Regions from separate parts of the Streptomyces sp. NPDC001492 genome, predicted to be linked through region 4. Evidence: riboswitches for the same ligand, from Rfam matches in the RefSeq annotation. Region 4 holds a riboswitch; each other region holds the start of a gene.
What was found. Region 4 has a riboswitch for cyclic di-AMP ahead of ACWC1K_RS22180 (M23 family metallopeptidase). Riboswitches for the same ligand answer to the same signal wherever they lie in the genome.
Positions count from the first base shown of each region.

Region 1: linked by a shared signal. The riboswitch ahead of ACWC1K_RS05335 (M23 family metallopeptidase) and the one ahead of ACWC1K_RS22180 (M23 family metallopeptidase) in region 4 are both predicted to bind cyclic di-AMP.
Region 2: linked by a shared signal. The riboswitch ahead of ACWC1K_RS35075 (transglycosylase family protein) and the one ahead of ACWC1K_RS22180 (M23 family metallopeptidase) in region 4 are both predicted to bind cyclic di-AMP.
Region 3: linked by a shared signal. The riboswitch ahead of ACWC1K_RS38075 (M23 family metallopeptidase) and the one ahead of ACWC1K_RS22180 (M23 family metallopeptidase) in region 4 are both predicted to bind cyclic di-AMP.

Region 1 is NZ_JBSFHW010000003.1:254,971-262,674, forward strand. Features, by position in the region: gene ACWC1K_RS05315 (MBL fold metallo-hydrolase) at 1-422, opposite strand, end outside; gene ACWC1K_RS05320 (Glu/Leu/Phe/Val dehydrogenase dimerization domain-containing protein) at 710-1,888, shown strand; gene ACWC1K_RS05325 (TetR/AcrR family transcriptional regulator) at 1,996-2,616, shown strand; gene ACWC1K_RS05330 (SGNH/GDSL hydrolase family protein) at 2,739-3,524, opposite strand; gene ACWC1K_RS05335 (M23 family metallopeptidase) at 3,778-4,671, opposite strand; cyclic di-AMP (ydaO/yuaA leader) riboswitch at 4,676-4,834, opposite strand; gene ACWC1K_RS05340 (alpha-galactosidase) at 5,151-7,220, opposite strand; gene ACWC1K_RS05345 (tyrosine-protein phosphatase) at 7,391-7,704, shown strand, end outside.
Region 2 is NZ_JBSFHW010000035.1:30,747-38,450, forward strand. Features, by position in the region: gene ACWC1K_RS35065 (cytochrome P450 family protein) at 1-156, opposite strand, end outside; gene ACWC1K_RS35070 (transglycosylase family protein) at 375-1,343, shown strand; cyclic di-AMP (ydaO/yuaA leader) riboswitch at 1,539-1,707, shown strand; gene ACWC1K_RS35075 (transglycosylase family protein) at 1,712-2,389, shown strand; gene eno (phosphopyruvate hydratase) at 2,603-3,889, shown strand; gene ACWC1K_RS35085 (FtsB family cell division protein) at 4,037-4,513, shown strand; partial or broken gene ACWC1K_RS35090 (DUF501 domain-containing protein) at 4,539-4,940, shown strand; gene ACWC1K_RS35095 (Ppx/GppA phosphatase family protein) at 5,148-6,134, shown strand; gene ACWC1K_RS35100 (hypothetical protein) at 6,298-6,942, shown strand; gene ACWC1K_RS35105 (NAD(P)/FAD-dependent oxidoreductase) at 7,466-7,704, shown strand, end outside.
Region 3 is NZ_JBSFHW010000041.1:17,316-25,019, reverse strand. Features, by position in the region: gene ACWC1K_RS38090 (alginate lyase family protein) at 1-228, shown strand, start outside; tRNA gene ACWC1K_RS38085 (tRNA-Met) at 328-401, shown strand; gene ACWC1K_RS38080 (PP2C family protein-serine/threonine phosphatase) at 509-1,591, shown strand; cyclic di-AMP (ydaO/yuaA leader) riboswitch at 1,845-2,002, shown strand; gene ACWC1K_RS38075 (M23 family metallopeptidase) at 2,014-3,030, shown strand; gene ACWC1K_RS38070 (aldo/keto reductase) at 3,139-4,089, shown strand; gene ACWC1K_RS38065 (PrsW family intramembrane metalloprotease) at 4,120-5,439, opposite strand; gene trmB (tRNA (guanosine(46)-N7)-methyltransferase TrmB) at 5,510-6,358, opposite strand; gene lhgO (L-2-hydroxyglutarate oxidase) at 6,529-7,704, opposite strand, start outside.
Region 4 is NZ_JBSFHW010000017.1:49,992-57,695, forward strand. Features, by position in the region: gene ACWC1K_RS22170 (HPr family phosphocarrier protein) at 1-204, shown strand, start outside; gene ACWC1K_RS22175 (GntR family transcriptional regulator) at 344-1,036, opposite strand; gene ACWC1K_RS22180 (M23 family metallopeptidase) at 1,225-1,989, opposite strand; cyclic di-AMP (ydaO/yuaA leader) riboswitch at 2,002-2,166, opposite strand; gene ACWC1K_RS22185 (M16 family metallopeptidase) at 2,370-3,758, opposite strand; gene ACWC1K_RS22190 (M16 family metallopeptidase) at 3,755-5,152, opposite strand; gene ACWC1K_RS22195 (DNA gyrase/topoisomerase IV subunit A) at 5,480-7,704, shown strand, end outside.

The sequences.
Region 1 (7,704 bases), on a different contig from region 4:
GGCACCGGGTGCAGCCGCTTGGGGCCGACGAAGGAGAACGGGGAGCAGCGCTCGCCCCACACGGGGTCGAAGAGCACCCGCCGCCCGTCGATCTCGGCGAGCACGCTGGAGTGCCCCATCCAGGTCAGCCGCAGTCCGGTGGCCGGCGGCTTCGCGATGTCGGCGAGCGTCGTGGGGTACACCGGAACGGTGCCCTTGGGGGCGCGCCGGGGTCGCTCGTCCTTGTCGAAGAAGACCTTCGCGAAGTCCAGCGTGGAGCCGGAGGGCCTGGTCCGGGCGGTGCCTCCGGGATTCTGGAAGACCCCGTCCTTGAAGTGCGGTGATCTGCGGATGCGCGCCAGGCGCTCACCGCTCGGGTCCGCGCCGAAGCCCGCGGGCTGCAGCGCGCGGAGCCCGGAGCTCAGGGAACGGAAACCGGACACGGTACCTCCAGGTGGAGACGACGAGGCATTCCATTATGGTCGGCTCCTCCGACAACACCTGGGTCGTCCGGGGCGCCGCGGGCTCATTCCAAGGAAAGCCCAAGGATTGCCTACCGCTCGGTGAACCGCGGACCGTCGGCGTCCATTCCCGTCGCCCTGCCGGCGCCGAGGTGATCGATCCGCCCGTTGACAGGCTGTGCCCCCGATTCCGATACTGACTGCCGATTCAGTAAATGGGAGCCTTCACCGCCCGCCGCCACCCTGATCACCATCCGCGAGGAGACCGCATGACCGCCCCCCTGATGTCGGTCGCCTGGACCGACCACCTCACCGGTCGCCAGGGCTTCCTGGTCGTCGACCGGCTGGTGCGCGGCGTCTCCAGCGGCGGACTGCGCATGCGCGCGGGCTGCACCCTCGACGAGGTGGCCGGCCTCGCGCGCGGGATGACCATGAAGGAGGCGCTGCACTACAACCCCGAGGGCCGCTACGTCCCCCTGGGCGGTGCCAAGGGCGGCATCGACTGCGATCCCCGGGACCCCGGGGCGTATGCGCTCCTGGTGCGCTACCTGCGCGCCATGAAGCCGTACGTCGAAAGCTTCTGGACCACCGGCGAGGACCTCGGTCTCAGCCAGGACCTGGTGGACCGGGCGGCGGCCGAGGCGGGGCTGGTGTCGTCGGTCCAGGCCGTGTATCCGCTGCTCGACGACGAGGCGGCGGCGCGGCGGCGGCTCGCGGACGCGTTCGCGATCGAGGTGGACGGCATCGGTCTGGACGAGCTGGTCGGCGGGTGCGGGGTCGCCGAGTCGGCGCTGACCGCCCTGGACCGGGCGGGCGTGCCGTACACGGGGACACGGGTCGCCGTGCAGGGGCTGGGCACGATGGGCGGGGCGACGGCGCGTTTCCTCGCGCGCGCGGGGCTCACCGTCGTCGCCGTCGCCGACATCAAGGGCACCATCGCCAACCCGGCCGGCCTCGACGTCGAGGCGCTGCTCGCGGCGCGGGACACCTACGGCACCGTGGACCGTGCGGTCCTGCGCCCCGGCGACCGTGAACTGCCCGGCGACGCCTGGCTGTCGGCCGAGGCGGAGGTGCTCGTGCCCGCGGCGGTCTCGTACGCGATCGACACCGCCGACCAGGAGCGGATCACCGCCCGGTGGATCGTCGAGGCGGCCAACATGCCCGTACGGCCCGCGGCGGAGGAGCTGCTGGCCGCGCGCGGGGTGACCGTGCTGCCGGACGTGGTCGTCAACTCCGGGACCAACGCCTGGTGGTGGTGGACCCTGTTCGGCGACATCGGCGCGGACGCGGAGGAGGCGTTCGCCCACACCCGCCGCTCGATGCGCGCCCTGACCGAGCGGATGCTGGCCCGCGCGGAGTCCGACGGGACCACCCCGCGGGCCGCCGCGCACGCCATCGTCGCGGACCGGCTGCCGGTGATCGCGGAACGCTTCGGCTGGTACCGGTGACGACGGTCCGGGCCGGGCAGGGGTACGGCCGCGGCGCGCACCCTCCGGAACCCGCCAAGTGACGACCTCACCCGGCGCCGTCAGCGGCGACGGAATAGGGTGACCGCGTGGCGAGAGTGCGGTTGAGTGTGGCCGAGCGGCGCGAGGAGTTGCTGCGGGCCGCCATCGGGCAGATCGAGGCGCGGGGTGTGGCGGCGGTCAGGATCGCCGACGTGGCCTCGGCGCTCGGCGTGAGCAACGCGCTGGTGCTGTACCACTTCTCGACCAAGGAGAAGCTGGTCGCCGCCGCCTTCACCTTCGCGGCCGAGGACGACCTCGCGCAGCTGCGCCGGCTTCTCGGCCGCCGTACGACGGCGCTGCGGCGGCTGCGGTCGGCGGTGCGCTGGTACGCGCCGACGGGCCAGGCCAAGGGCTGGCGGCTGTGGATCGAGGGCTGGGCGGCGGCGCTGCGCGAGCCCGCGCTGCGGGAGGTCACGCGCGACCTCGACACACAGTGGAAGGCGGCGATCGCCGAGGTCGTCGCGGAGGGCGTGGCCTCGGGCGAGTTCGACTGCCCGGACCCGCACGGCGCGGCTCTGCGGCTGACCGCCCTGCTGGACGGGCTCGCCGTACAGCTGACCTCGTACGCCGGTGCGGTGTCGCGGGCACGGGCCCAGGAGTGGGTGGACGAGGCGCTGGCCCGGGAACTGGGGCTGGAGCGGGCGATGTTGACGGCTTCGGAGCACTGAGCCCCCGCACTCGGCGGGGGCTCGTGCCACCGGGCCGCTTCACCGCCCGTCGCGGCGAGGGCCGTTCTCAAGCCATCCGGAGCGCCTCGCCCAGCACGGATTCGGACGACCCCGGGCAGCCCTCAGGCCACCGAAGCGATCCGCATCTTGATGTCGTCCGGCGACAGTGCGCCCTTCGCCGTGACATGGTCCCCGGACGACTCGCCGCGCAGCCGTCGGCCGATCCACGGCACCAGGTACTCACGCGCCCAGTGCACGTCGTCCCGTCGCACCTCGAGGGTGCCGCGCGGCGGGAGCGGCGGCCAGGGCTGGTCGGGGTCGGCCGGCACCTCGAGACCGAGGACCTGCCCGGCGCGCAGCGCCACGCGCGTGTGCCCCTCGGGTGAGAGGTGGAGACGGTCGCCGTCCCATGCCCTGCGGTCCTGCACGGTCTTCAGGGACCACAGGTCGAGCACGGGACAGCCGTACCGGTCGGCGATGGCCCGGACATGACCGTTGTAGGTGGCGATCTTGCCGCGCAGGTGCTTGAGCACGGGGACGCCACGGGTGTCGAAGCCGGTGGTCACCATGACGGTGCCGGCGACTTCGGTGAGCCTGGCCACCGCCCGCTCGAAACGCTCGGCGACCTCGTCGGGGTCGGTGCCGGGACGGATGATGTCGTTGCCGCCCGCACAGAAGGAGACCAGGTCCGGCGCCAGTTCGACGGCCTGCGGTACCTGGTCCTCCACGATCTGGTCGAGCAGTTTGCCGCGCACGGCGAGGTTCGCGTAACTGAAGTCGCCCTCGGGTCGCCGGTCCGCGAGAAGTACCGCGAACCGGTCGGCCCAGCCGACGAACGCACCGTCGGGGCCGGGGTCGCCGACGCCCTCGGTGAAGCTGTCCCCCACCGCAACGTACGACCCGATCACTGATCTGCTGTCACTCTTCGAATCGTCTGTCACATCGACCATGATTCACCTTCGAATGTGACCTACGCGACCGTAGGAAAGGGTTGACGCGCGGTGAGATAAGCCACTTCTAAAGTGTTCACCAAGCCCGGAATAACCCTCCTACCAGGGCTGTTGAGGCGTCAGCGATGGTGCGGGGACACACCGAAGGCCGGACCCGGGGATCGAGGTCCGGCCTTCGGCAGCGTGTCGGGCAGGTGATTGCGGGGGGATGTCAGCCGACGCCGACGCCCTTCGAGCGGAGGTAGGCGACCGGGTCCACGTCGGAGCCGTAGTCGGGCGTGGTGCGGATCTCGAAGTGCAGGTGCGGGCCGGTCACATTGCCGGTCGCGCCGGAGAGGCCGAGCTGCTGGCCCTCGGTCACGGTCTGGCCGGCCGAGACGGAGATCTGGGACATGTGGCCGTACTGGGCGTAGTAGCCGTCGGCGAGCCTGACGACGACCTGGTTGCCGTAGGCACCGCCCCAGCCCGCGGAGACGACCGTGCCCGCGCCTACGGACTTGATGGAGGTGCCGGTCGGGACGACGAAGTCGACGCCGGTGTGGTAGCCGCTGGACCACATGCTGCCGGCCACGTGGTAGCCGGTGCCGATGGTGCCGCCGATCACCGGGAGGGTGAAGCCGGTGGGTGCGGACTCGGAGGCCTTGGTGGCGGTCGCCCTGGAGGACGACGTCTTCGAGGCGGACGAGGACGACGACTTGGCGGTGTCCCTCGCGGCCTTCCGGCCGATCGTCAGCTTCAGGCCCGGATGGATCAGCGACGGGTCGTCGCCGACGGCCCTGCGGTTGTCCGAGTAGAGCCTGTGCCAGCCGCCGGCGACATGATGCTCGTCGGCGATCTTCGAGAGGTAGTCGCCGGCCCGCACCGAATAGGTCCGCACACCCGCATGGCCGGCGGCACTCTTCTGGGTCGCCTTCTTCTCGGCGGCCGGAAGGGACTGCGCGGCCTTTTCGGAAACCGCCCGAGGAGCGGACTGAGTGGTGGCGGCATGGGCGCCGGTGGCCCCCATGAGCGGGAGAGCGAGTGCGGCGCCACCGGTTCCGGCGACGGCGATGGAACGAGTGAAGCGCTGGGGCTTCGGGCGACGGTGCTTACCCTTCGCGGGCATGACGAATTCCTCTCCGGCGCCTGCGAGGTGAGCTGTCGGGTTCGGGCTGGAGATGCCCGGCCGCGTATGCGACGCGGCTTTACCCCTAGCCGTTCCGGAGACCGGAACAGGCGGTTGTACCTGTGGGTCCCCCGCTCCTGCCGTTCACGGGTGAGTTTTGCGGGCACCGGGCGGCGGCAGGATTGGGCGTCCGTCCGGATTGGTGGCGAACGTAAGCGACCACGACGCAAAGGAACAAGTGCCGGTTCCCCGTGAATGCGTTTTTATTGATCCCTTGAGAGAAAACGCGGTGACCCTGCGTGAATTCCGGGGTGATCGTCTCCGTCAAACAGCCTTGTTGCCCATATGAATTACGTGAACATGACGCGCCACGCACCGTCACGGATATGACGCTCCTCACGTGCCCCTGCTCCAGGATCCCCTATGCGGGAGCGAGTTGGAATGAAGAGGAAGAAGGAGCGCCAAACCGGACAGAAGGCTCAGATGCGCCGCAGACGGAAAACTGCCGCGTCGAGGTCGCCACGCAATCCGGTCCGCAGGCCGTGATGCAGCAATACGGCACCGCTATGGATTTCGCCCGTTTCGGGGCATTCATACGATGCCGTCGGGTCGAGCCCCCGCAGTCGCAGCGCCGGTACGGGCTCTCCGTGGCTCTGCGCCTGAAGCCAGGCGAGGACGACCGCCTCGTCCCCGCGCACGTACTGCACCGCGCTCAGCCCGCCCCGCGGGGGCCGCAGCCGGTAGAGGTCGCCGTGCTGCACCAGCGGCCGGATCCCCTTGTAGAGCGCCACCCACTCGCCGGCCTCGGCGAGCTCCTCCTCGGTCCACCGGGTGAGGTCCCCGCCGACCCCGAGCACGCCGGCCATGGAGCTCACAAACCGGAAGCGCAGTGAGCTGACCCGGCCGTTGAGCTGGGTGTTCGGGCTGTCGGTGACCCAGGCGGCCATCACCCGCGCCGGGTGGATCTGACTGAAGCCGTGCTGGATGGCGAGCCGGTCGAGCGGATCGGTGTTGTCGGAGGTCCACACCTGGTCCGTACGGCTCATGATCCCGAGGTCGATCCGTCCGCCCCCGCCCGAGCAGGACTCGAAGGCCACACCGGGGTGGGCCGCCCGCAGCCGGTCCAACAGGGCGTACAGGCCCCGGACATGATCGACCCAGAGGCGCTGCGGGTAGGACTCGCCGGGCCAGCCCGCGTCGGTGAAGCAGCGGTTGAAGTCCCACTTCACATAGTCGATGGGGGCACTGGACAGGAGCGCGTCGAGCTGCTGCCAGAGATACTCCTGGACATCCTCGCGGGCCAGGTTCAGCACCAGCTGATTGCGGAATTCCGTCCGCTCTCGTCCCGGTTGGAACTGCACCCAGTCGGGGTGGGCGCGGTAGAGCTCGCTGTCCGGGTTGACCATCTCGGGTTCGACCCAGATGCCGAACTGCATGCCGAGGGCGTGCACATAGTCCGCGAGAGGCGTGAGGCCCTTCGGGAAGCGGTCCCGGTTGACCGTCCAGTCGCCGAGTCCCGCGCGGTCGCTGGTGCGCTTGCCGAACCAGCCGTCGTCGACCACGAACAGCTCGACGCCGATGGCCGCGGCCCGCCGCGCGAGGGCCCCCTGCTGCTCCTCGGAGATGTCGAACTCGGTGGCCTCCCAGGAGTTGAACAGCACCGGCCGGTCCTGGTCGGCGTCCGGGATGACGTACGCACGCTGGTAGGCGTGCCAGGCGCGGCTCGCGCCGCCGAAGCCGCCGTCGCTCCACAGACCGGCGAAGACGGGGGTGGTGTACGACTCGCCCGGCTCCAGGCGCAGCAGCCCGGAGTCGTCGTAACCGGCGCCGCCGGTGATCTGCACGCGCGCGTCCGGGAGTTGCGCCACCGCGATCCGCCAGGAACCCGACCAGCCCAGAGCGCAGCCGTAGACCTCGCCGTGCTCCTCGGTGGCGTCGGTGTCGAGGGCGACCCAGGGCAGGTGCTGGTGGCCGGTGTGGCCGCGGCGGCTGCCGATGACCTTCTCACCATAGGTGAGAGGTGAGGCGGTCAGCCGGGACTCGGCGGCCCAGCGGCCGTGCAGCTGGGACAGCCGCCACTCCTCGCGCTCGGGCAGTGTCCAGGTCGCGGAATCGGCCCTCAGCAGCTCCAGGGCGGGCCCCTCGTTGTCGAGGCTCACCCAGCGCTCCACGACGTCGTGCCGCATCCGGTAGTGCAGCGTGATCGCCAGCCCACCGTCCCGGAAGCCCAGCCGGAGGTGGTCGCCCTCCGCCTCGTACGTCTCGAAGCGCCACTCGGTGCCGCGCCGTTCGTCGGTGCGCACGGACAGGGCGGGCCGCACGAAGCGGGGGCCGCCCTCCACCGGGTACTCCTCGCGTCCGTCGAGCGGGGACTCGAAGGGCCGGTAGTCGGGCAGCGGGCGGACGGCGAGTGCCTCGGCGCCGGCGAGCGCGATCCGGGGGCCCCAGTGCAGGTGCAGCAGTTCGTCGTCCTCGGTGAGATGGACGGCGTAACTGCTGGCCGGCCCCGAGAGGAGCCACGTACGGCCGTTGTCTGCGATCTCCAGCATCAAGCCCTCACACATCCGAACAGGTGCGACCAATCCGCAACATCATCAAGGCACGTGCGGCCTGGTCGCAACGCCTGTGGACAACTCATTGCCACAGGAATCCATGTCGTATCGTCGGGAGGGTGCCCGACGACGAGCCGCGCCGGCCGGGCGGACTGGGAGGAGCCCACGTGACGCAGCAGGTCCCGTCGACCGAACCCGAGCTGGCGGGGGTCCGCAACTTCCGTGACGTGGGAGGACTTCCGACGGTGGACGGACGGCGGGTGCGCCACGGGGTGCTGTTCCGCAGCGGCCATCTCGCGCACGCGACCGAGGAGGACGCCGAGTTCCTGTCCTCCCTGGGGCTGCACACGGTCTTCGACTTCCGCAACGCGGCGGACCAGGAGCTGGAGGGTCCGGACGTCGAGCTGCCGGGCGTGCGCAATGTGAACCTCCCCCTGACGGACCCGGCGGACGGCGCCGGGTTCTGGAAGATGGTCAGGGA
Region 2 (7,704 bases), on a different contig from region 4:
TGCGTCGGCGTAGCGGGTCACCAGCCATGCCTCGACCCCGCTGGGAAGTTTCGTCCAGTGGACGGGGGAGTGCTCGCGCAGCCAGGCGTAGGCCGGATACGGGTCGCCGGCGAATTCCCAGGTGAAGAGTTCGGGTGCGGTGTTCGGGACGTTCACAGGACGACCGTATCCGCAGCGCGCCGGCGGATGCGCCGCCGCTGCGAACCGGTCAAACGTGACGCGCGTTCAAGTCTGTGATCTTCACGTGATCTACGCGGCATTAACTTGTGACAAGTGATCGGCAGCCGCTACGTTCACGGTCCAGCGCGGTGGCATCGAACGCCTGTCGGTGTCATGCGCCGCGCGGTCACTGCTGTCTTGTGAAAGGCCTCCGCATGCTCTCCGGGAACGGTCGACACCGTCGCCCCCGTCAGGCTCCGGCAATCCTCGTCGCGGCCGGGGTGACCGGCTCCGCCATCGCGATCCCGCTCTTCGCCGCCGGCGGCGCGAGCGCCGCGGACGGCACCACCTGGGACAAGGTGGCGCAGTGCGAGACGGGCGGCTCCTGGAGCGAGAACGGCGGCAACGGGTTCTACGGCGGGCTCAAGTTGACCCAGGAGAACTGGGAGAAGTACGGCGGCCTCGACTACGCCCCCCGGGCCGACCTCGCCAGCCGTAACCAGCAGATAGCCGTCGCCGAGAAGCTCCTGGACGACCAGGGCGTCGGCGCCTTCCACACCTGCGGGCTGACCTCCGGGCTCACCAAGGACGCGGGTTCGGCCGACATCGACACCGGTGTGCTGGGCGGCGGTTCCGGTTCGTCCGATTCCTCCGGAGGGTCGGACTCGACCGGTCTCTCCAACTCCTCGGGCAGCGCTTCCGATAGGTCCTCTTCGTCGGATTCGTCCTCCAGCGCCTCCCCTTCGACCTCCGCGAGCGCGACGGACAACTCCACCGAATCCGGTACATCCGCCTCGCCTTCCACCTCTGCGTCCAAGAAGGCCACGGGCAACTCGCAGGGTGCCGACAGCTCGGCGACAGACGGGGCGAAGGGTGACGACTCGGACAATCCCGAGCCCCCGGCGTCCACTTGGACCCTCGTCGACACCGGCACGACCGGCACCGGCCGCCACCGCGGCGCCAGCGCCGAGGAGACGGCAGGCAAGGCCGCCGACTCGACCAAGGCCGACGGCGGCACGCACGACACGTACACCGTCCACGCCGGCGACACCCTCGCCTCGATCGCCGACTCCCTTCACCTGGACGGCGGGTGGCGTGCGCTCTACGCCGAGAACAAGAAGGCCATCGGTACCGACCCGAACCACATCTTCGCCGGTCAGACCCTGAAACTCAGTGCCGAATAGGGCGAAAAACAACGGGAGTTCACGTCACACTTCGCCACTGAATGTCCGGTTTGGTGAAAGTGTGGGATGAGTCTCAGAAGCCCTGATCGTCTTTGAAATTCGGCGGAACGCGTGTCTACCGTCGTCACCGCTCGTCAACACGAGCCCCGGCTGCCGCAACGCCGAATCCTGCCAGCGGCGGTACGGGAACAGTCGTCGCGTAAAGCGCCGTAGGCAGGAGCGGGGGACCCAAGGTAGGTGCCTGCCCGGGCAGTTGACGGGCGGCTAGGGGTGTAGCCGTGTCTCGTGAGAGCGAGAGCACGGCCGGGCAACTCAACCGGCCCGAACCCGACAGCTCACCTCGCAGGCGTCGGTGAGGGGATCGAACCATGCTGTTTTCCGGCAAGGGCAAGCACCGCCGTCCGTCCAAGGCCACCCGCGTCGCCGCGCTCGCCGGCGTCACTGGTGTCGCCATCGCCGCTCCGCTGATGGCGGCCGGCAACGCCTCCGCCGCCACCGCCTCCGAGTGGGACAAGGTCGCCCAGTGCGAGTCCGGCGGCAACTGGTCCATCAACACCGGGAACGGCTACTACGGCGGCCTGCAGTTCTCCGCCTCCACCTGGGCCGCGTACGGCGGCACCGCCTACGCCCCGCAGGCCAACCAGGCCAGCAAGGCGCAGCAGATAGCCGTCGCCGAGAAGGTCCTCGCCTCCCAGGGCAAGGGCGCCTGGCCGGTCTGCGGCACGGGCCTGTCCGGTGCCGCCTACAACGGCAGCGCCCCCTCCACCGGCGCCCGCTCCAGCGACTCGCAGGCCGCCTCCCGCTCCGCCGAGCGCCCGGCCGCGAAGACCGAGAGCACGAAGACCCAGAAGACCGTCACCACCCCGACCGGCAAGAAGGTCAAGAAGGGCGACGGCGAGTACAAGGTCGTCAAGGGCGACACCCTCAGCTCGATCGCCGAGAAGCACGGCGTCAAGGGCGGCTGGCAGAAGCTGTTCAAGCTGAACAAGGACATCGTCTCCGACGCCAACCTCATCTACCCGGGCCAGCAGCTGCACCTCAAGTGACGGCCTCGCGGTCTCCCCGCTCCGGTGCGTGTTCCCCCGTACGCACCGGGGCGGGGTTCTTTTTGCGCCCTCTCTTTGTTCCGTTCGGAAACAATTTACTCTCGGTTCTGCCCAAGAGGTGGTCGGCAGCGTGGCCGATCGGCCTCAGGCGGTTAGGCTCATCCCGCAGAGCCACCGCGCTACTGCCGTAGCCGTGTCACATCCAAGAAGGAGATGCTCGTGCCGTCCATCGACGTCGTCGTAGCCCGGGAAATCCTGGACTCCCGAGGCAACCCCACGGTCGAGGTCGAGGTCGGCCTCGACGACGGCAGCACGGGTCGTGCCGCCGTCCCGTCCGGCGCCTCCACGGGCGCCTTCGAGGCCATCGAGCTCCGCGACGGTGACCCCAACCGCTACCAGGGCAAGGGCGTCGAGAAGGCCGTCCTCGCCGTCATCGAGCAGATCGGCCCCGAGCTGGTCGGCTACGACGCCACCGAGCAGCGCCTGATCGACCAGGCCATGTTCGACCTGGACGCCACCGACAACAAGGGCTCCCTCGGCGCCAACGCCATCCTCGGCGTCTCCCTCGCCGTCGCCCACGCCGCCTCCGAGGCCAGCGACCTGCCGCTCTTCCGCTACCTGGGCGGCCCGAACGCGCACCTGCTGCCGGTGCCGATGATGAACATCCTGAACGGCGGCTCGCACGCCGACTCCAACGTGGACATCCAGGAGTTCATGATCGCCCCGATCGGCGCGGAGTCCTTCTCCGAGGCCCTGCGCTGGGGCGCCGAGGTCTACCACACCCTCAAGAAGGTGCTGAAGACCAAGGGCCTGTCCACCGGCCTCGGCGACGAGGGCGGCTTCGCCCCGAACCTGGAGTCCAACCGCGCCGCGCTCGACCTCATCATCGAGGCCATCAAGCAGGCCGGCTACGTCCCCGGCGAGCAGATCGCGCTCGCGCTCGACGTCGCCGCCTCCGAGTTCTACAAGGACGGCACGTACGAGTTCGAGGGCAAGTCCCGCTCGGCCGCCGAGATGACCGAGTACTACGAGGAGCTCGTGGCGGCCTACCCGCTCGTCTCCATCGAGGACCCGCTGTTCGAGGACGACTGGGCCGGCTGGAAGGTCATCACCGACAAGCTGGGCGACAAGGTCCAGATCGTCGGCGACGACCTGTTCGTCACCAACCCGGAGCGCCTGGCCCGCGGCATCGAGGAGGGCATCGCCAACGCCCTGCTCGTCAAGGTGAACCAGATCGGCTCGCTGACCGAGACCCTGGACGCCGTCGAGATGGCCCAGCGCAACGGCTTCAAGTGCATGATGTCCCACCGCTCCGGCGAGACCGAGGACGTCACCATCGCCGACCTCGCCGTCGCGGTGAACTGCGGCCAGATCAAGACCGGCGCCCCGGCCCGCTCGGACCGCGTCGCCAAGTACAACCAGCTGCTGCGCATCGAGGAGATCCTCGACGACGCCGCGGAGTACGCGGGCCGCAGCGCGTTCCCGCGCTTCAAGGGCTGAGCCTTCCCGCACGTCCGCTCCGCGGACAATCGGGCACAGCAAGGGCTGAGCCTTCCTGGGCTAAGCCTTAGCCAGTCGTACGTACGTCCCCGTACCGGTCCCGTACCGTGTGCGGGGACGTACGCACGTGTGACGGGAGGCGGCGACATGGCCGTGAAGGACCGGGACCGGTTCTCCACCGCGACCAGGATCAGGCTGCTCGGTGAGCAGACGGCGGCCCGGGTCTACCGCTCCCAGACCAAGCGGCAGGCCCGCCGGTCTCGGCTGACCGGCCGGGCGGCGCTGCTGGCCCTGGTGCTGTGCTCGATGGTGGTGGCCCTGGCGTACCCCATAAGGCAGTACGTCTCCCAGCGCTCCCAGATCGCCGATCTCCAGCGGCAGAGGGAGCAGGCCAGGGCGCGGGTCGAGCAGCTGCGCGACCTGAAGGCCCGCTGGCAGGACGACGAGTACGCCGAGCAGCAGATCCGGCTGCGGCTGCACTATGTGCTGCCCGGGGAGACGAGTTACGTCGTGATCGACCCCAGCGTGGCCAAGCAGTCGCGCTTCGAGCAGGGCGCGGGCAACCGCCCCTGGTACACGAACGTCTGGGACGGGGTCGACAAGTCCGACGCCTCCGCCCAGTGAACCGACAGAGGAATTCAGTACAGGCATGGATACGCCCCCGCCGCCCACCCCGCGCACCGAGCCCACCGACGCCGATGTCGAGGCCTTCAAGCAGCAGCTCGGGCGGCCGCCGCGCGGGCTGCGGGCCATCGCGCACCGCTGCCCCTGCGGCCAGCCGGACGTCGTGGAGACGGCCCCCCGCCTGCCGGACGGCACGCCCTTCCCGACGACGTACTACCTGACGTGCCCCCGTGCCGCCTCGGCGATCGGCACGCTGGAGGCGAACGGCGTCATGAAGGAGATGACCGAGCGGCTGGCGACCGACCCGGAGCTGGCCGCCGCCTACCGCGCCGCGCACGAGGACTACCTCGCGCGCCGTGACGCCATCGAGGTCCTGGAGGGCTTCCCCAGCGCGGGCGGCATGCCCGACCGGGTGAAGTGCCTGCACGTGCTGGTGGGCCACTCGCTGGCCGCGGGCCCCGGCGTCAACCCGCTGGGCGACGAGGCGATCGCGATGCTGCCGGAGTGGTGGCTGAAGGGCCCGTGCGTGCAGCCGCTCGAAGCCCCGGACCCGGCGGACGAACTCCCCGGCGAGGCGCAGGGCGAGGTCACTGACCCCACCGCGATCCGCAGCGGCTTCTTCGCGTCCAAGCCGATGGTTCCCGAGGGATTCAGGCGGGTCGCCGCCGTCGACTGCGGTACGAACTCCATCCGCCTGCTCGTCGCCGACGTGAACCCTGTCACCGGTGAGCTGCTGGAACTCGACCGGCGCATGACGATCGTGCGGCTCGGACAGGACGTGGACCGGACCGGGCGGCTGGCCCCCGAGGCGCTGGAGCGGACGTTCGCGGCGTGCCGCGACTACGCGGAGGTGATCCGTGAACTGGGCGCCGACAAGGTGCGGTTCGTGGCCACGTCGGCCTCCCGGGACGCCTCGAACCGCGACGAGTTCGTACGGGGCGTCGTGGACATCCTGGGCGTCGAGCCCGAGGTCATCTCCGGCGAGCAGGAGGCCGAGTTCTCCTTCACCGGGGCGACCAAGGAACTGAAGGGGCGTGACGACCTCGACCGTCCCTACCTGGTGGTCGACATCGGCGGCGGCTCGACCGAGTTCGTCGTGGGCGACGACCATGTGCGCGCGGCGCGCTCCGTCGACGTCGGGTGCGTGCGGATGACCGAGCGGCACCTCGTCCGGGACGGCGCGGTCACCGACCCGCCCGCCGGGGAGCAGATCGCCGCCATGCGGGCCGACATCGAGCGGGCCCTGGACCTCGCCGAGGAGACGGTCCCGCTGCGCGAGGCGCGCACGCTGGTCGGGCTCGCGGGGTCGGTCACGACCGTGTCGGCGATCGCTCAGGAACTGCCCGAGTACGACTCGGAGCGCATCCACCACTCCCGTATCTCCCGCGACAAGGTCCGCGAGATCACCGACTGGCTGCTGCACTCCACCCACGCCGAGCGCGCGGCCGTCCCCTCCATGCATCCGGGGCGTGTCGACGTGATCGGCGCCGGGGCCCTCGTACTGCTCTCGATCATGGAGCGGATCGGCGCCGAGGAGGTCGTGGTCAGCGAGCACGACATCCTCGACGGGATCGCCTTCAAGGTGGCGGAAGACATCCATGCAGGCGAGAAGAGCAATTGACCTGACTCTATGAGGGCTGGGGCTGCACTGACAGCGCCGGGGTCGGGGGCTTGTCGGCGAACCGTCCCCGGTCCTCTCATTCGGTGGGTTATGTTCGAGACCGCCGATCCAAGGGGGTGTCGCCGAGTTGAGGCGATATGGAGAACCGCGATTCCTGCGGAGCGTGGACTACAGCGTTGAGGTGGCCGGAGGAGAGGGTGTTTCGGGTGCGCGTTTCATCGTGAGTGCCACAGATTTGTTTCCGCATCGCCGCGATATGGATCAAATCCGCGCATCCGCTGCACTGAATGTCCCTCGGGGGCTCACCTGGAGCGAGTCCGGCGGGGGAGTGGACCTGCGTACCACCCCCGCCAGGTACGACCTGCTGGGGGAGTACGCCGCGCTCTGCGAGGAGTCATGGTCAGGAGCCGACCGGCAGTCCCTTGCGCACTGGGATTTCCTGAGGGACTTCCTCATTCGCGAGCGTCAGCTCGTGGTGCCCGAATTTGGGTCTCCTCCGCATTCATGGGCGGATCTGCGTAATATTGCGACGTCCGGCATTGCAACCATTGCCGCATTCGGTAATGGTGGAGGAATCCCGACGATGTTGCTCGTGTGGGCGGGCGGCACTGTTGTCGTGCGCTTTCTGGATCCTATTGCGGTTGAGGCGGGCAAGGCTACGGCCGAGGGCATCGGCCAGCTGATTCGGCGTGCCTTCAACCTGCCTTCGGCTCCTTCACTCGGGGTCGGCGAGGAGACGGTCCAATCGGCGCTTCAGGCTGCGCCGGAGAGGGAGGTGCCTCAGGAGGGTGGTTCTCCTGAGGCCTGAGCGCGCCTCCGGGAAGCTCCCTGGGTGTCGAGCGGTCGGTGGCGTAGGTCTCGTTTACTACCGACCAGTAGCCCTCTGGTGAGCAGGTCCGATAACGTATGAGCGCCCCCGAGGGGGTGCGGTAGGGGCGTGGAAGGGCTTCCTGGGACCCCTCAGGGAGTGGCCGGAGGGGCCTCGCCGAGAAAGTTCGTGAAGTTCTTCACAAGGAATTCCGCCCTGTGGAAGCACGAAAAGGGCCCAGTTGGGCCTTCCGGGGGTCCGACAGGCCCTTGAACGTGTTCAGAAGGGGTAGGGGAGGCCGTCCAGGAGGGCGCTCACGAAGGGGCGTTACGGAGGGCTCACGGCACCTCGGATGACGCAGAGAGGCAGCTCACGCGGCATTGACAACGGGACGTACCGCCCCGCGCGGTCCTCGCCGTGACCTGCCCCGCGCGAGCAAGTCGCGGAGGATAACACACCCCCTGCAAGAGCTTGTGAAGGGGCGCACGAGCGACCCCCCTGGGGCAGGTGGATACTCGATGGCATGAGCACCACGGAGCGTCCCAGGATCCTCGTAGTAGGCGGTGGGTACGTAGGCCTGTACGCAGCTCGGCGCATCCTCAAGAAGATGCGCTACGGAGAGGCGACCGTCACGGTCGTCGACCCCCGGTCGTACATGACCTACCAGCCCTTCCTCCCCGAAGCCGCCGCCGGCAACATCTCCCCGCGCCACGTCGTCGTCCCGCTGCGACGCGTGCTGCCGAAGGCGGAGGTTCTCACCGG
Region 3 (7,704 bases), on a different contig from region 4:
CACGCCCGCTACGAGATGGGGGAGAAGCCCCCGCGGTGGCTGTGCGGCGGCAGGGTCGTCGGGAACATGGGTCCCGACCTGGAGGTCGTCCTCAACCATCTGGAGAACCGGCTCGGCACCCCCGTCCCGGCCGCCCACAAGCTGGTCGAGCAGACCCGCCCGGCCGGCACCGACGACCTCTTCGTCTCCTGGGAGACGCTCACCCACGCGGACAACCCGGCCGCCTGACGCAGGCCCCGCGCACCCCAAAAAACACAGGTGAACCAGGGCGGACGTAAACCCTGGCGCAGACAGCCCCGCGGATGGCGTATGCTGGTTACACAACGACGCGGGGTGGAGCAGCTCGGTAGCTCGCTGGGCTCATAACCCAGAGGTCGCAGGTTCAAATCCTGTCCCCGCTACTCAAGGCTCAGGGCCGGAGTCCAGTCACTGGACTCCGGCCCTGAGTGTTTCCCCCGGTCGGGCCATCCGGCTCGCCCCGCGCCGCCGTCCCGGGAAACCTTGAGGGGTGGAGCACGAGGGGCCGATCTCATACGCACGCACCTTCGTGCGGCTGCTCCCGGCGCTGCTGATCGTCGGCGGGACCTGCTACGACTACCTCACCCCGTCGCGGTTCACGGCGGGCCCCCTCTTCACGGCCGCACCCCTGGTCGCCGCCCCGCTCTACTCGCGCCGGGGGACGGTCCTCACCGGCGTCGCGACCGTCCTGGTCGTCACCGCGATCCACGCCGAGGTGGGCATCCTCCTCCAGGTCGAGGCGGTGACCGAGCTGGCCACCGTGTCGACGGTCTCCGTGCTGGCCGTCCTCATCAACCTCCTCGTCCGCCGCAGCCGCGAGGAGCTCGCCTCGCAGCGCGAGATCGCCGAGGCCGCCCAGCGCGCCGTGCTGCCCGAGCCCGCCGAGCGGATCGGCGGGTTCGCGATCGCGGCACGGTACGAGGCCGCGCAGGCGGACGCGTCCATCGGCGGCGACCTGTACGCCGTGCAGGACAGCCCGCACGGCGTACGGCTGGTCGTGGGCGACGTACGCGGAAAGGGAATGGGGGCGGTGGCCGCCGTGGCCGTGGTCATCGGGGCCTTCCGGGAGGCCGCCGAGCAGGAGGCCACGCTGGAGGCGGTCGCGCAGCGGCTGGACCGGGCGCTGGAGCGCGAGGCGACGCGGCGGGCGGGGATCGAGCTGTTCGAGGGGTTCACGACCGCCGTGCTCGCCGAACTCCCGCACGGCGAAGGCGTCGTACGCATCGTCACCCGCGGCCATCCGCCCCCGCTGCTGCTGTGCCCGGACGGCACCGTGCGCACCCTGCACGCCCGCGAGCCCGCCCTGCCGCTCGGCATGGGCGGGCTCGGGAGTTGGCCCGACCGCGCCGAGGAGACCGCGTTCCGCAGTGGGGCCACGCTGCTGCTGTACACCGACGGGCTGTCGGAGGCGCGGGACGAGCAGGGGGTGTTCTTCGAGCCCGCGGAACGGCTCGCCGGCCGGGTCTTCCACGACCCCGCGGCGCTGCTCGTCACCCTCGCGCGGGAGGTGCGCAGATACGCCGGTGAGGCCATGGCGGACGACATGGCGCTGCTCGCCGTACGACGGCCCTGACCGTCTTCACACTTCCTTCCCGTAGGTGACCGGGTGTGATCAGGTGAACCCACTCCGCATAACAACTGACATACGGTCAATACTTGTGGGGTTTCTGAGGTGCGGTCAACTCGCCCGTTTTTCGCCGTTCATGCGCCGTACGTCCAGGTCGGAAAGGTTAATGATCAAGCGGAACACCTTGGAATCGGCACCCCGGGTCTATTAACGTTCGATAACGCAGCGCGGTCGTCCCAGCCGTCACAAGAGGCGGCTCCGTGCGCACGCGCCGAATCCCGCAAGGGAACCGGGGAACCACCACCCTGGGGTGAATCGCGCTGATACAGCCGTGGCAGCACGGCAGGTATACGCGCGTAGGAGACCTTCCTGCTCCGAACCCGTCAGCTAACCCGGTAGGCGAGAAGGAAGGAAAGGAGCACGCCCACGTGGCGTCCAACCCGCCTGCCCCACAAGCCCCGTTCGTGCCGAGCACCGAGCCCTTCGGCTTCGCCGTCCGACGCACCGACGAGGGCCCCTGGGAGGAGTGGAATCCCACCGAGGACTCCCTCGCCCCGGTACGCGGCCGGCACCGCGTCGCCAAGCAGCGCGGCGGGGGACTCGCCCGCAGCTCCACGGTCCTCGGCGTCGGCGTCATAGCCGCCGTCGGCGCGGGCGGCATGGCCAGCGCCAACACCGGCAAGCCGCCGGTGTCGATCTCCATGCCCGATCTCGCCTCCGTGGGCCATGTCTTCGACGGCGGCTCCGACGCCCCCAAGGGCTCCGCGACCGCGCTCAGCGATGTCGCCACCACGTCCGCAGGCACCGCGCAGGGCGCCGGTGAGGCGCTGCGCGACCGGATCATGGCGCAGGCCGAGTCGCAGCAGGTCCAGATCGACAGCAAGAGCCAGGCGGCCACCGAGGCGGCCCTCGCCCAGCAGGTCGACGACGCCGCCGCCAAGGCCGAGAAGGAGGCCGCGGCCAAGGCCGCCGCCGCGAAGGAGAAGGCGGAGGCGGCCGCCAAGAAGGCCGCCGAGGCCGCGAAGCTCGCCGAGCTGGCCAAGCAGTTCAAGCTGCCGGTCGTGTCGTACACGATCACCGGCACCTTCGGTCAGGCCGGCTCCATGTGGTCCTCCGGCTACCACACGGGCCTCGACTTCGCCGCCCCCACGGGCACGCTCATCAAGGCCATCCACTCCGGCACCATCACCCAGGCCGGCTGGGCGGGCTCGTACGGCTACCGCACGATCCTCACCCTCGACGACGGCACGGAGCTCTGGTTCTGCCACCAGTCGTCGATCAGCGTCAGCGTCGGCCAGAAGGTCGGCACGGGTGACGTCATCGGCCGCATCGGCGCCACCGGCAACGTGACCGGCCCGCACCTGCACCTCGAGGTCCACCCCGACGGCCAGGACACCGGCATCGACCCGATGACGTGGCTGCGCAGCAAGGGCCTCAACCCCTGACACCGGTACGTTCTCCGTCCGTACCCGGAGTGCCGTAGTCCGCTTGTTTACGGGATCTTTGCGCCCGCTGCGGAAGACCGGCCTCCGGGGCGGACGTTGACGTCTGGCATGACTTCTCCTTCTCTGCGCAAGCTGGGCTCCTCCGGCCTCGAGGTCTTCCCGCTCTCCCTCGGCGGCAACGTCTTCGGCTGGACCGCCGACGAGGCCACCTCCTTCGCCGTGCTCGACGCCTACACGGCCGCCGGCGGCAACTTCGTCGACACCGCCGACTCCTATTCGTCGTGGGCCGAGGGCAACCAGGGCGGTGAGTCCGAGACGATCATCGGCAAGTGGGTCAGGGCGCGCGGCAACCGCGACGACGTGGTCATCGCCACCAAGGTCAGCCAGCACCCCGAGTTCCAGGGCCTGTCCGCGGCCAACATCAAGGCCGCGGCCGAGGCCTCCCTGCGCCGCCTCGGCACCGACTACATCGACCTCTACTACACCCACTTCGACAAGCCCGAGGTGCCGGTCGAGGAGATCGTCGGCGCCCTCGACGAGCTGGTGCAGGCCGGCAAGGTCCGGCACATCGCCGCGTCCAACATCTCGCCCGACCGGCTCCGCGCCTCCCTGGAGTTCTCCGACCGCGAGGGCCTGGCCAAGTACGTGGCCCTGCAGCCGCACTACAACCTGGTCTCGCGCGACACGTACGAGGGCGAGCTGCAGGACCTGGCCGCGCGCTACGGTCTGGCCGCCGTCCCGTACTTCTCCCTCGCCTCCGGCTTCCTCACCGGCAAGTACCGGCCCGGCACGACGGTCGACAGCCCGCGGGCGGGCGGCGCGGCCAAGCACCTGGAGTCCGAGCGGGGGCAGCGGGTCCTGACCGCCCTCGACGAGATCGCCCAGGCCCACGACGCCCCGGTCGCCACGGTGGCCCTGGCCTGGCTCGCGGCCCAGCCGACGGTCGCCGCCCCGATCGCCTCCGCGCGGACGGTGGAGCAGCTCCCGGCACTGCTCGCGGTGGGCGAGCTGACGCTCACGGACACCGAGGTCGCCCGCCTGACGGAAGCGTCGGCCTGACCCCCCTGGTCCTGTGACTGGCCTCAGGTCCTACGACCGGTACGGGTTGTACGCGGGATTCGGCACCGCCGGGTACCCGTACGCCCCGTACACCGGCCAGGGCGGCGCCGCCACCGGCACCGGGGGCGCCGTCATCCGCGCCGCGTGGTCCAGCGCCGGGCGTGCCACCTCCCGGCGCCGCCACAGCTCGTCCAGCAACTCGCGTTCCCTGACGACGAAGTCGGCGCCGGCGCGGCCACGGCGCCCCCGGTGCCGCAGGAAGGCCAGCGAGGTCGCGTACGCCTCGTACCGGGCGACCTCGCATGCGGCGGGCTTGCCGAAGTGGCGGGCGGCGTGTTCGCGGGCCAGCCGGCGTGCCCGCATCGAACCGAGGGCATAGGGCTCCGCGGGGGTGAGCCAGCCCGCGACGGCGTAGGCGGGCAGTTCCTCGCGCACGGTGCGCAGTTCGCGCTGGCGGGTCCAGATCACCAGCCACGTCAGCAGGCCGAACGCGGGCACCATGAAGGCCGCGTACACCGCGAAGAAGCCGTACTCGCCGAAGTCCGAGGAGCCGTTCCAGATCGCGTGCATGCTCATCGCGAGCAGCAGGCCGAAGAGCGGGACGAGGACGCGCCGCAGGTGCTGGCGCTCCGCGGAGAGCGCGGCGATGCCGAAGCCGATGCCGGTGAGCACGGTGAACAGCGGATGCGCGAACGGGGACATGATGATGCGCACGAAGAACGTCGCCGCGGTGACGGAGGCGATGCCGCGGTCACCGGTGAGCTGGTCGGTGCCGAAGGCGGTGCCCAGGTAGAGGATGTTCTCGGTGAACGCGAAGCCGGTGGCGGTGACCCCGGCTATGACGACGCCGTCGACGATCCCGGTGAAGTCGCGTCTGCGGAAGAGGAAGACGAGCAGCACGGCGGCCGCCTTCGAGGACTCCTCGACTATGGGCGCTATGACGGTCGCGCCGAGGGTGTCCGCGCTGGACGGGTCGGCGGTCGCCGTCGCTATCCACTTCGTGGCGAAGCTGTTGGCGACGATCGCTATCAGCGCCGCCGCACAGGCCCCCCAGGCGAAGGCGAACAGCAGGTTGCGCCAGGGGCCGGGGGCGACGCGGTCCAGCCAGCGGAACGCGGCTATGAGAAGCGGCACGGGCAGCACGGCCAGCCCGAGCCCCACCAGGAACCCTTCGGTGCCGGTCTGTTCGCGCACCAGGGCGAGGATGACGAGCCCGGAGAGCGCGAGCAGGGTGATGAGCGCGCCGTACCGGACCGCTCTGCGCTGCCACCAGTGAGCGTGCCCGAGCGCACCGCCGGCCGGGCCGCCGGGGTGTGGCGGATGCGTCGGGTACGGGGGAAAGGTGGCCACGGCATTGACCCTAACGAGGGAGGGCGCCGCCCGCGACGGTACTTCGGATTGCCCGCAGGGCCGTGGGGCTTCAGGCGCCGGTGGGGGGCTGGTTGTGGTGCTGTACGCGACGGAAGAGCAGGTCGTTCACGACATGTCCCTTGTCCAGTCCCTGGCCCTCGAAACGGGTCAGCGGCCGGAAGTCGGGACGGGGCGCAAAACCGCCCTCCGGCTGCGTGTTCTCGAACTCCGGATGCGCCGTCAGCACTTCGAGCATCTGTTCGGCGTACGGCTCCCAGTCGGTCGCGCAGTGCACGATGCCGCCGGGTCTGATCCGGGCCGCGGCGAGGTCGAGGAACTCCGGCTGGATCAGCCGCCGCTTGTGATGCCGCTTCTTCGGCCACGGGTCGGGAAAGTAGACCCGCAGCCCGTCCAGCGCATCCGGGGTGAGCATCTCGCGCAGCAGGATGATCGCGTCCCCGTTGGCCACGCGGACGTTGGACAGCCCGTCGTGGTCGGCGAGGTTGAGCAGGTTCCCCTGCCCCGGGGTGTGCACGTCCACGGCGAGGATGTTCGTCTCCGGGTCCGCGGCGGCCATCTGCGCGGTGGCCTCACCCATCCCGAACCCGATCTCCAGCACGACGGGATTGCCGTTCCCGAACAGCTCGCCGAGATCGAGGGTCCGCTGCCCGTCGATGTCCAGCCCCCACTTGGGCCACAGTCGCTGCAGCGCATCGGCCTGCCCGGCGGTCACCCGGCTCCGCCGCGGCTGAAAACTCCGGATCCGGCGCTCGAAGTGCGACCCGGCAGGATCAGCCTTCGGCCCGTCCGGGAACCGTGGCTCCCCCTTGGTCCGGGTATGCCGGACGGACACTCCGGGGATGTGCGGCACGTGATCGCCGGGGCGGGGGGCTTCGGGGGTGTTGAGGGAGTCAGACACAGTGGGGTCGATTTTACGGGGCGCAGGCACCTCTCAGTCCGGGGTGCCACTTCTCGGCGCCGGTCGGCAATGCCAGCCCGTCCGGCGTTTGAGGACGAGGCCCCTCAAGGGCCGAAGCGGGGGTCTGGGGGCGGCGGCCCCCAGGGACGGCGGCCCGCCCCCGGGCAACCTCACACCGCCGCCAGCATGGCCAGCGCCCGCCCAGCCACCTCCCGCCCGATCGGCAGCGAAGCGGTCGCCGCAGGCGAGGGCGCATTCAGCACATGCACGGCCCGAGCCCCCTCCTTGATCAGAAAGTCGTCCACCAGCCCCCCGTCCCGCAGCACCGCCTGCGCCCGCACCCCCGCCGCGGCCGGTACCAGATCATCCGCGGTCACCGCCGGCAAAAGCCGCCGCACGGCCGTGGTGAACGCCGCCTTGGACACCGACCGCGCCAGCTCACCGGCCCCGTACCGCCAGTGGTGCCGGGCCATCCGCCACGCCCCAGGCCAGGCGAGGGTCCGCGCCACCTCCCGCGGCCGTACGACCCCCCAGTCATATCCCTCCCGCGCCAGCGCAGGCACCGCGTTCGGCCCGATGTGCACGCCGCCGTCGATCCCGCGCGTGAGGTGCACACCGAGGAACGGGAACGCCGGGTCCGGCACCGGATACACCAGCCCGCGCACCAGATCGGGGCGGGCCAGCTCGTAGTACTCGCCCCGGAACGGCACGATCCGCATCTCGGGGTCGTCCCCGGTCAGCCAGGCCACCTCGTCGCAGTACAGCCCGGCGCAGTTCACCAGCACGCGCCCGCGGACGACCTCACCGCTCGTCGTCCGGACGGCCACCCCGAGCTCCGGGCGCCGGTCGATTCGCTCGACCCGCGCCCCGTACCGGATCTCCGCCCCGGACGCCTCGGCCAGCTGCCGGGCGACCCCCACGAAGTCGCATATCCCGGTCGTCCCGACGTGTATGGCGGCGAGCCCGCGCACCTCCGGCTCGTACTCCTCGATCTGGGCGCCGCCCAGTTCCCGTACCGGAATGCCGTTCTCCCGGCCGCGCTGCACCAGGGCGTGCAGCCGTGGCAGCTCGTCCTTCTCGGTCGCGACGATCAGCTTGCCGGTGACGGCATGCGCGATTCCGTACTCCGCGCAGAACTTCACCATCTCGGCTGCGCCCCGCACCGCGTACCGCGCCTTCAGGGAGCCCGGGCGGTAGTAGATCCCGCTGTGGATCACCCCGCTGTTGCGCCCCGTCTGGTGCCGGGCCGGCCCCGGCTCCTTCTCCAGCACGGTCACCCGCGTCCCCGGCGCGACACGCGTGATCGCGTACGCCGTGGACAGCCCGACGATGCCACCCCCCACCAC
Region 4 (7,704 bases):
ACGGCCGCAGGTATCCCGGTGACGATCGCCAAGGCCGACGGCAACCCCGTCAACGCGGCCTCCATGCTGGCCGTTCTCGGCCTGGGCGCCCAGGGCGGCGAGGAGATCGTCCTCGCCTCCGAGGCCGAGGGTGCCGACGTCGCCCTCGACCGGCTGGCGAAGCTGGTCTCCGAGGGTCTCGAGGAACTCCCCGAGACCGTCTGATCACGGCACCACAGAAGGGCTCGTCCGAATTGCCGGGCGAGCCCTTCGCATTTCCCGCACCTAGGTGGTGCAATTTCCGGTCGCGGGCAGCAGAAATAATGCCCCGCGAATTGTTCTCTCTTTGTATACGGCGCCCGTGTTAATGCCGCAGGCCCGACATGTTTACGGCATGTTGCGAGTTCCTCACACCGTTCGCCCGCTCCGGGCCGCCGAACCGCAGCCGGTGCACCGCGCTCGAGCGCTCGGTATGCAGGGTGGTCACCGCCCGCGCGCGCTCGCTGTCGCCACGGGCCACGGCGTCGACGATCGCGCCGTGCTCCGCCCAGGACTCCACGGGGTTGGCGGGTGCCTCCACGGCGTACATCCAGGCGATCTTGTGGCGCAGCTGGGTCAGCATCGACGCCAGCGCGGGGCTGCCGGAGGCCTGGGCGAGCGTCTCGTGGAACCAGCCTCCCAGGGAGCGCAGATCCTCACTGTTGCCCCTCCTGGCCCGCTCCTGGCCCAGTCTGACCAGGCCGCGCAGCACCTTGAGATGGGCGTCGGTGCGCCGCTGGGCGGCCCGGGAGGCGCCGAGCGGCTCCAGGAGCATGCGCATCTCCAGCAGGTCGGCGGCCTCCTGCTCGGTCGGTTCCGCGACGCACGCGCCCGCGTGCCGCCGGGTCACCACGAAGCCCTCGGCCTCCAGGGTGCGCAGGGCCTCGCGCACGGGGACACGCGAGACTCCGTAGCGGCGCGCGAGGAGTTCCTCGGTGAGCCGGCTGCCACGCTCGTAGACACCGGCGACGATGTCGTCCCGGATCGCCGTGCACACCGAGTGCGCCGGAATACGCATGACCGACCTCCGACTTAATCCCCGTGAAACGTCGATGATTGACGTGTATCGGTGACTCTATTGCACGGAGCCGGAATTTCCGACGGCGGGCCGGAATCCATGGATATTTTTTGGACAGCGGGGCGGCAGAAACACCGAAAGCCCCGGCTCGGGAGCCGGGGCCTCAAGAGGGGTCTTGCGACCTGTCGTCAGACGTTCACGCCGTGCGAGCGCAGGTAGGCGACGGGGTCGATGTCCGAGCCGTACTCGGGGGTCGTACGGGCCTCGAAGTGCAGATGCGGTCCGGTGGTGTTGCCGGTCGCGCCGGAGAGGCCTATCTGCTGGCCCGGGGTGACCGTCTGGCCCACCGAGACGCCTATGGACGACAGATGGCCGTACTGGGTGTACGTGCCGTCCTGCATCTTGATCACGATCTGGTTGCCGTAGGCGCCGCCCCAGCCCGTCTGGACGACGGTGCCGGAGCCGACCGCGTGGACGGCCGTGCCGCTCGCGGCGTGGAAGTCGATGCCGGTGTGGCTGCCGGAGGACCACAGGGAGCTGCTGGCCCGGTAGCCGGTGGAGACGTACGAGTTCGAGATCGGCGCCACGAAGGTGTTGAGGCGCTTGCGCTCGGCCTCGCGCGCGGCGCGCTCCTTGGCCTCGCGCTCCTGCTTGGCCTTGGCGGCGGCCTTCTGGCGTGCCGCCTCCTGGGCCGCCTTCTTGAGCGCGGCCTCCTCGGCGGCCTGCTTCTGGGCGTCGGCCTGGGCGTCGATCCTGTCGGCGATCGTGTCGCCGATGGCGATGACGGGGGTGAGGCCGGTCTGCTCGACGGAGGTGTCGGCGGCGAGCGCGGGGGCTGCCAGGGTGCCGATGACGCCGGTGGTGGCGAGGGCCGCGACCCCGGCGGCGCGGGTGGTGGTGCGGTGCATCCGTGTGGGGCGACGGTGCTTCCCGGTGGCGCGCGTGAACGCCATGTGGTGGCTGGTCCTTTCCTTCCCTCTCGCCTACCGGGTTAGCTGACGGGTTCGGAGCAGGAAGGTCTCCTACGGACCCCCTCGCTGCACGCGCGGGCGTCCGATTCACCCCAGGGACTGCGGTGGGTCCCCGGCTCCCCTGGCTCGCGCCGTACGGGGACTCGGCGATGGCTGTCCGGTGCCGCGGGTGCGGCGCGGTGCCTGACGGACAGCCCGGAAGACGCTAAGCGGGAGCACTTTCAATCCCCAAACGGATCACGCCTTTTGTAGCGCATGCCACAGGGCAGACAGGCAACCTCTCCCGCAATCCGGACATTAGGGGGCCCTGGTGACGCATCAGTCACCAGGGCCCCTACGCGCGCGTGCCGCTGAGGCAGCCTCTACTCGGCTGTCACGACGGTGACTTCGCCGATCCCGAGGGCCTCGACGGGCTCCTTGATCTGGGCCGCGTCACCGACGAGAACCGTCACCAGACGGTCCACCGGGAAGGCGTTCACGGCCGCCGCGGTGGCCTCCACGGTGCCGGTCTCGGCGAGCTGCCGGTACAGCGTCGCCTGGTAGTTGTCGGGCAGGTGCTGCTCGACCTGGTCGGCCAGCGTGCTGGCCACGGCCGCCGCGGTCTCGTACTTCAGCGGAGCCACACCGACGAGGTTCTGTACGGCGACGTCTCGCTCGGCGTCGGTGAGCCCGCCCTCGGCGAGCGTGCGCAGCACCGTCCACAGGTCCTGGAGCGCCGGGCCGGTGTTCGGGGTGTCGACGGAGCCGCTGATGGCGAGCATCGCGGCACCGGAGCCGTCCGGGGCGGACCTGAGGACCTGGCTGAACGCGCGCACACCGTAGGTGTAGCCCTTCTCCTCGCGCAGGACGCGGTCCAGGCGGGAGGTGAGGGTGCCACCGAGGCAGTACGTGCCGAGCACCTGGGCGGGCCACACGCGGTCGTGCCGGTCGGCGCCGACGCGGCCGATGAGCAACTGCGTCTGTACGGCGCCCGGACGGTCGACGATGATCACGCGCCCGGTGTCGTCGGCGGTCACCGGCGGCACGGGGCGGGGTTCGGCCTTGGTGCCCGTCCAGGCTCCCAGGGTGTCGCCGAGCAGGGCGTCCAGCTCGATGCCGGAGAGGTCGCCGACGACCACCGCGGTGGCGGTGGCGGGCCGGACATGGCGGTCGTAGAAGGCGCGTACGGCCGCCGCGTCGATCTTCTCGACCGTCTCCTCGGTGCCCTGGCGCGGGCGCGACATGCGCGAGGTCGCCGGGAACAGCTCCTTGGAGAGCTCCTTGGCGGCACGGCGCGAGGGGTTGGCCAGCTCGTGCGGGATCTCGTCCAGGCGGTTGCGGACCAGCCGCTCGACCTCGCTGTCGGCGAACGCGGGCGCCCTGAGGGCGTCGGCGAGCAGACCGAGCGCCTTGGCGAGACGGGAGGCCGGGACCTCCAGGCTCAGTCGTACGCCCGGGTGGTCGGCGTGCGAGTCGAGGGTGGCTCCGCAGCGCTCCAGCTCGGCGGCGAACTCCTCGGCGGAGTGCTTGTCGGTGCCCTCGGAGAAGGCCCGCGCCATGATCGTGGCGACGCCTTCGAAACCGGCCGGCTCGGCCTCCAGGGGCGCCTCGAGGAGCACCTCGACGGCGACGACCTGCTGGCCGGGGCGGTGGCAGCGCAGGACGGTCAGGCCGTTGTCGAGCGCGCCGCGCTCGGGGGACGGGAACGCCCACGGCTTGGCCTCGCCCGCCCGGGGCTGCGGGTGGAACTGCATCGTGGCGAGCTCGGTCACTTGGCCGCCTCCTCGTTCTGGTCGGTGGCTTCCACCGTGGCTTCGGACTCGGGGTCTTCGGGGAAGTCCTCGTCCTGGGTGTGCTCCGCGGACTCGGGCGAGAGCGGCTCGTAGACGAGCACCGCGCGGTTGTCGGGCCGCAGGCGTGCCTTGGCGACCTCCTGGACCTCCTTGGCCGTCACCTCCAGGACGCGCTGGACGGCGGTGAGGGCGAGCTGCGGGTCGCCGAACAGGACGGCGAACCGGCACAGTTCGTCGGCGCGGCCCGCGACCGTGCCGAGCCGGTCCAGCCACTCGCGCTCCAGCTGGGCCTGGGCGCGCTCCATTTCCTCGGCCGTGGGGCCCTCGGCGGCGAACCGGGCGAGTTCCTCGTCGATGGCGGCCTCGATGACCGGCACCTCGACGTCACCGGAGGTCTTCACGTCCAGCCAGCCCAGGGAGGGCGCTCCGGCCAGCCGCAGCAGACCGAATCCGGCCGCGACGGCCGTACGGTCGCGCCGTACCAGCCGGTTGTAGAGGCGGGAGGACTCGCCGCCGCCGAGGACGGTGAGCGCCAGGTCGGCGGCGTCCGCCTCGCGCGTGCCGTCCTGCGGCAGCCGGTAGGCCGCCATCAGGGCGCGCGCCGGGACCTCCTCCTCGATGACCTCGCGCAGCTCCTCACCGATGATCTCGGGCAGCGTGCCGTCGCGGGGCTCCGGCTTCCCGTCGTGCGGGGCGATGGATCCGAAGTACTTCTCGACCCAGGCGAGCGTCTGCTCCGGGTCGATGTCGCCGACGATCGAGAGGACGGCGTTGTTGGGCGCGTAGTACGTGCGGAAGAACGCGCGCGCGTCCTCCAGGGTCGCCGCGTCCAGGTCGGCCATCGAGCCGATCGGCGTGTGGTGGTAGGGGTGGCCCTCCGGGTAGGCGAGGGCGGTCAGCCTCTCGAAGGCCGTGCCGTACGGCACGTTGTCGTAGCGCTGCCTGCGCTCGTTCTTGACGACGTCCCGCTGGTTCTCCATGGACTCGTCGTCGAGGGCGGCGAGCAGGGAGCCCATCCGGTCGGCCTCCAGCCAGAGGGCGAGCTCCAACTGGTGGGCGGGCATGGTCTCGAAGTAGTTGGTGCGCTCGAAGCTGGTGGTGCCGTTCAACGAGCCGCCGGCGCCCTGCACGAGCTCGAAGTGGCCGTTGCCCTTGACCTGTCCGGAGCCCTGGAACATCAGGTGCTCGAAAAGGTGAGCCAGGCCGGTACGTCCCTTGACTTCGTGGCGCGAGCCGACGTCGTACCAGAGGCACACCGCCGCGACCGGGGTCAGGTGATCCTCCGAGAGCACCACGCGCAGGCCGTTGGCCAGGCGGTGCTCGGTCGCTGTCAGGCCCCCGGTGCCTGCCTGGTCTGTGGCCGTGTGACCCATGGGCATGTACGTCCCTTCGCCTCGCGGATGCGGTGGTTCTAACCGCGGTTTTCCTGCCGGTCCTGCCACTGTATGCAAGCGCGCAGATCGTCGGCGAAGTTCCCGGACCACATACGCCCACAGCGGATCGCGTAGCCTGCGGGCAGCCGCGGCGAGGTAGGCCCCGCCCACCGGCCGGGACCGCCGAGACAGGGTCCTGGACCCGCGTTGTCAGTGCCGCGGTCCACAATGGTCCGCGACAGATACCGTTCACGCTTCAGCATGAGCGAGCCGAAGGGGACGTGAGCGACCCGTAGGCGAGCAGCCAGAAAAGAGGAGCCGGCAGCGATGGCCCGCCGCAGCACGAAGACCCCGCCGCCCGACGACTCGTTCGAGGAGCGCATCCTCGACATCGACGTCGTCGACGAGATGCAGGGCTCCTTCCTCGAGTACGCGTACTCGGTCATCTACTCCCGAGCCCTGCCCGACGCCCGCGACGGCCTCAAGCCGGTCCACCGCCGCATCGTCTACCAGATGAACGAGATGGGGCTGCGCCCCGACCGCGGCTATGTGAAGTGCGCGCGCGTGGTCGGCGAGGTCATGGGCAAGCTGCACCCGCACGGCGACGCGTCGATCTACGACGCCCTGGTGCGCATGGCCCAGCCCTTCTCCATGCGCGTTCCGCTCGTCGACGGCCACGGCAACTTCGGCTCGCTGGGCAACGACGACCCGCCGGCCGCGATGCGGTACACGGAGTGCCGTCAGGCCCAGGCGACGAGCCTGATGACGGAGTCGATCGACGAGGACACGGTCGACTTCACGCCCAACTACGACGGCCAGGAGCAGGAGCCGGTGGCGCTGCCCGCCGCCTTCCCGAACCTGCTGGTGAACGGCTCCTCGGGCATCGCGGTCGGCATGGCGACGAACATGCCCCCGCACAACCTCTCCGAGGTCATCGCGGCCGCCCGCCACCTGATCCGCTACCCGAACGCGGATCTGGACACCTTGATGAAGCACGTCCCGGGCCCCGACCTGCCCACCGGCGGCCGGATCGTCGGCCTCTCCGGCATCCGGGACGCGTACGAGACGGGCCGCGGCACCTTCAAGATCCGCGCCACGGTCGAGATCGAGACCGTCACCGCCCGCCGCAAGGGCCTGGTCATCACCGAACTGCCCTTCACGGTCGGCCCGGAGAAGGTGATCGCCAAGATCAAGGACCTGGTCGGTTCGAAGAAGATCCAGGGCATCGCCGACGTCAAGGACCTCACCGACCGCGCGCACGGCTTGCGCCTGGTCATCGAGATCAAGAACGGCTTCGTCCCGGAGGCCGTCCTGGAGCAGCTGTACAAGCTGACGCCGATGGAGGAGTCCTTCGGCATCAACAACGTCGCACTGGTGGACGGCCAGCCGCTCACCCTGGGGCTCAAGGAGCTCCTGGAGGTCTACCTCGACCACCGCTTCGAGGTCGTGCGCCGCCGCAGCGAGTTCCGCCGCACCAAGCGCCGCGACCGTCTGCACCTGGTGGAGGGCCTGCTGACCGCCCTCGTCGACATCGACGAGGTCATCCGGCTGATCCGCTCCAGCGAGAACAGCGCGCAGGCGAAGGAACGCCTGATGGAGCGCTTCTCCCTCTCGGAGATCCAGACCCAGTACATCCTCGACACACCGCTGCGCCGCCTGACCAAGTACGACCGCATCGAGCTGGAGTCGGAGAAGGAGAAGCTGAACGCGGAGATCGCGGAGCTCACCCGGATCCTGGAGTCGGACGCGGAGCTGCGCAAGCTGGTCTCCTCCGAACTGGCCGCGGTGGCCAAGAAGTTCGGCACCGAGCGGCGTACGGTCCTGCTGGAGTCCTCGGGTGCCCCGGCGGCCGCCGTACCGCTGCAGGTCGCGGACGATCCGTGCCGGGTGCTGCTCTCCTCCACGGGCCTGCTGGCCCGCACGTCGAACGGCGAGCCCTTCCCGGAGGACGCCGACGCCCGGCGCGTGAAGCACGACGTGATCGTCTCGGCGGTCCCGGCGACGGCACGCGGCGAGATCGGCGCGGTGACCTCCTCCGGCCGCCTCCTGCGGATCAACGTCGTCGACCTTCCCCAGCTGCCGGACACGGCGTCGGCGCCGAACCTGTCGGGTGGGGCGCCCCTGTCGGAGTTCCTCTCCCTGGAGGACGACGAGACCGTGGTCTGCCTGACCACGCTGGACGAGTCCTCCCCCGGTCTCGCCCTCGGCACCGAGCAGGGCGTCGTCAAGCGTGTGGTCCCCGACTACCCGTCCAACAAGGAGGAGTTGGAGGTCATCACGCTCAAGGACGGCGACCGGATCGTGGGCGCGGTCGAGCTGCGCACCGGCGAGGAGGACCTGGTCTTCATCACGGACGACGCGCAGCTGCTGCGCTACCAGGCCTCACAGGTCCGTCCCCAGGGCCGTCCGGCGGGCGGTATGGCGGGCATCAAGCTCACCGAGGGCGCGAAGGTCATCTCCTTCACGGCCGTCGACCCGGCGGCGGACGCGGTGGTGTTCACGGTCGCGGGCTCACGCGGCACGCTCGACGACTCGGTCCAGACGACGGCCAA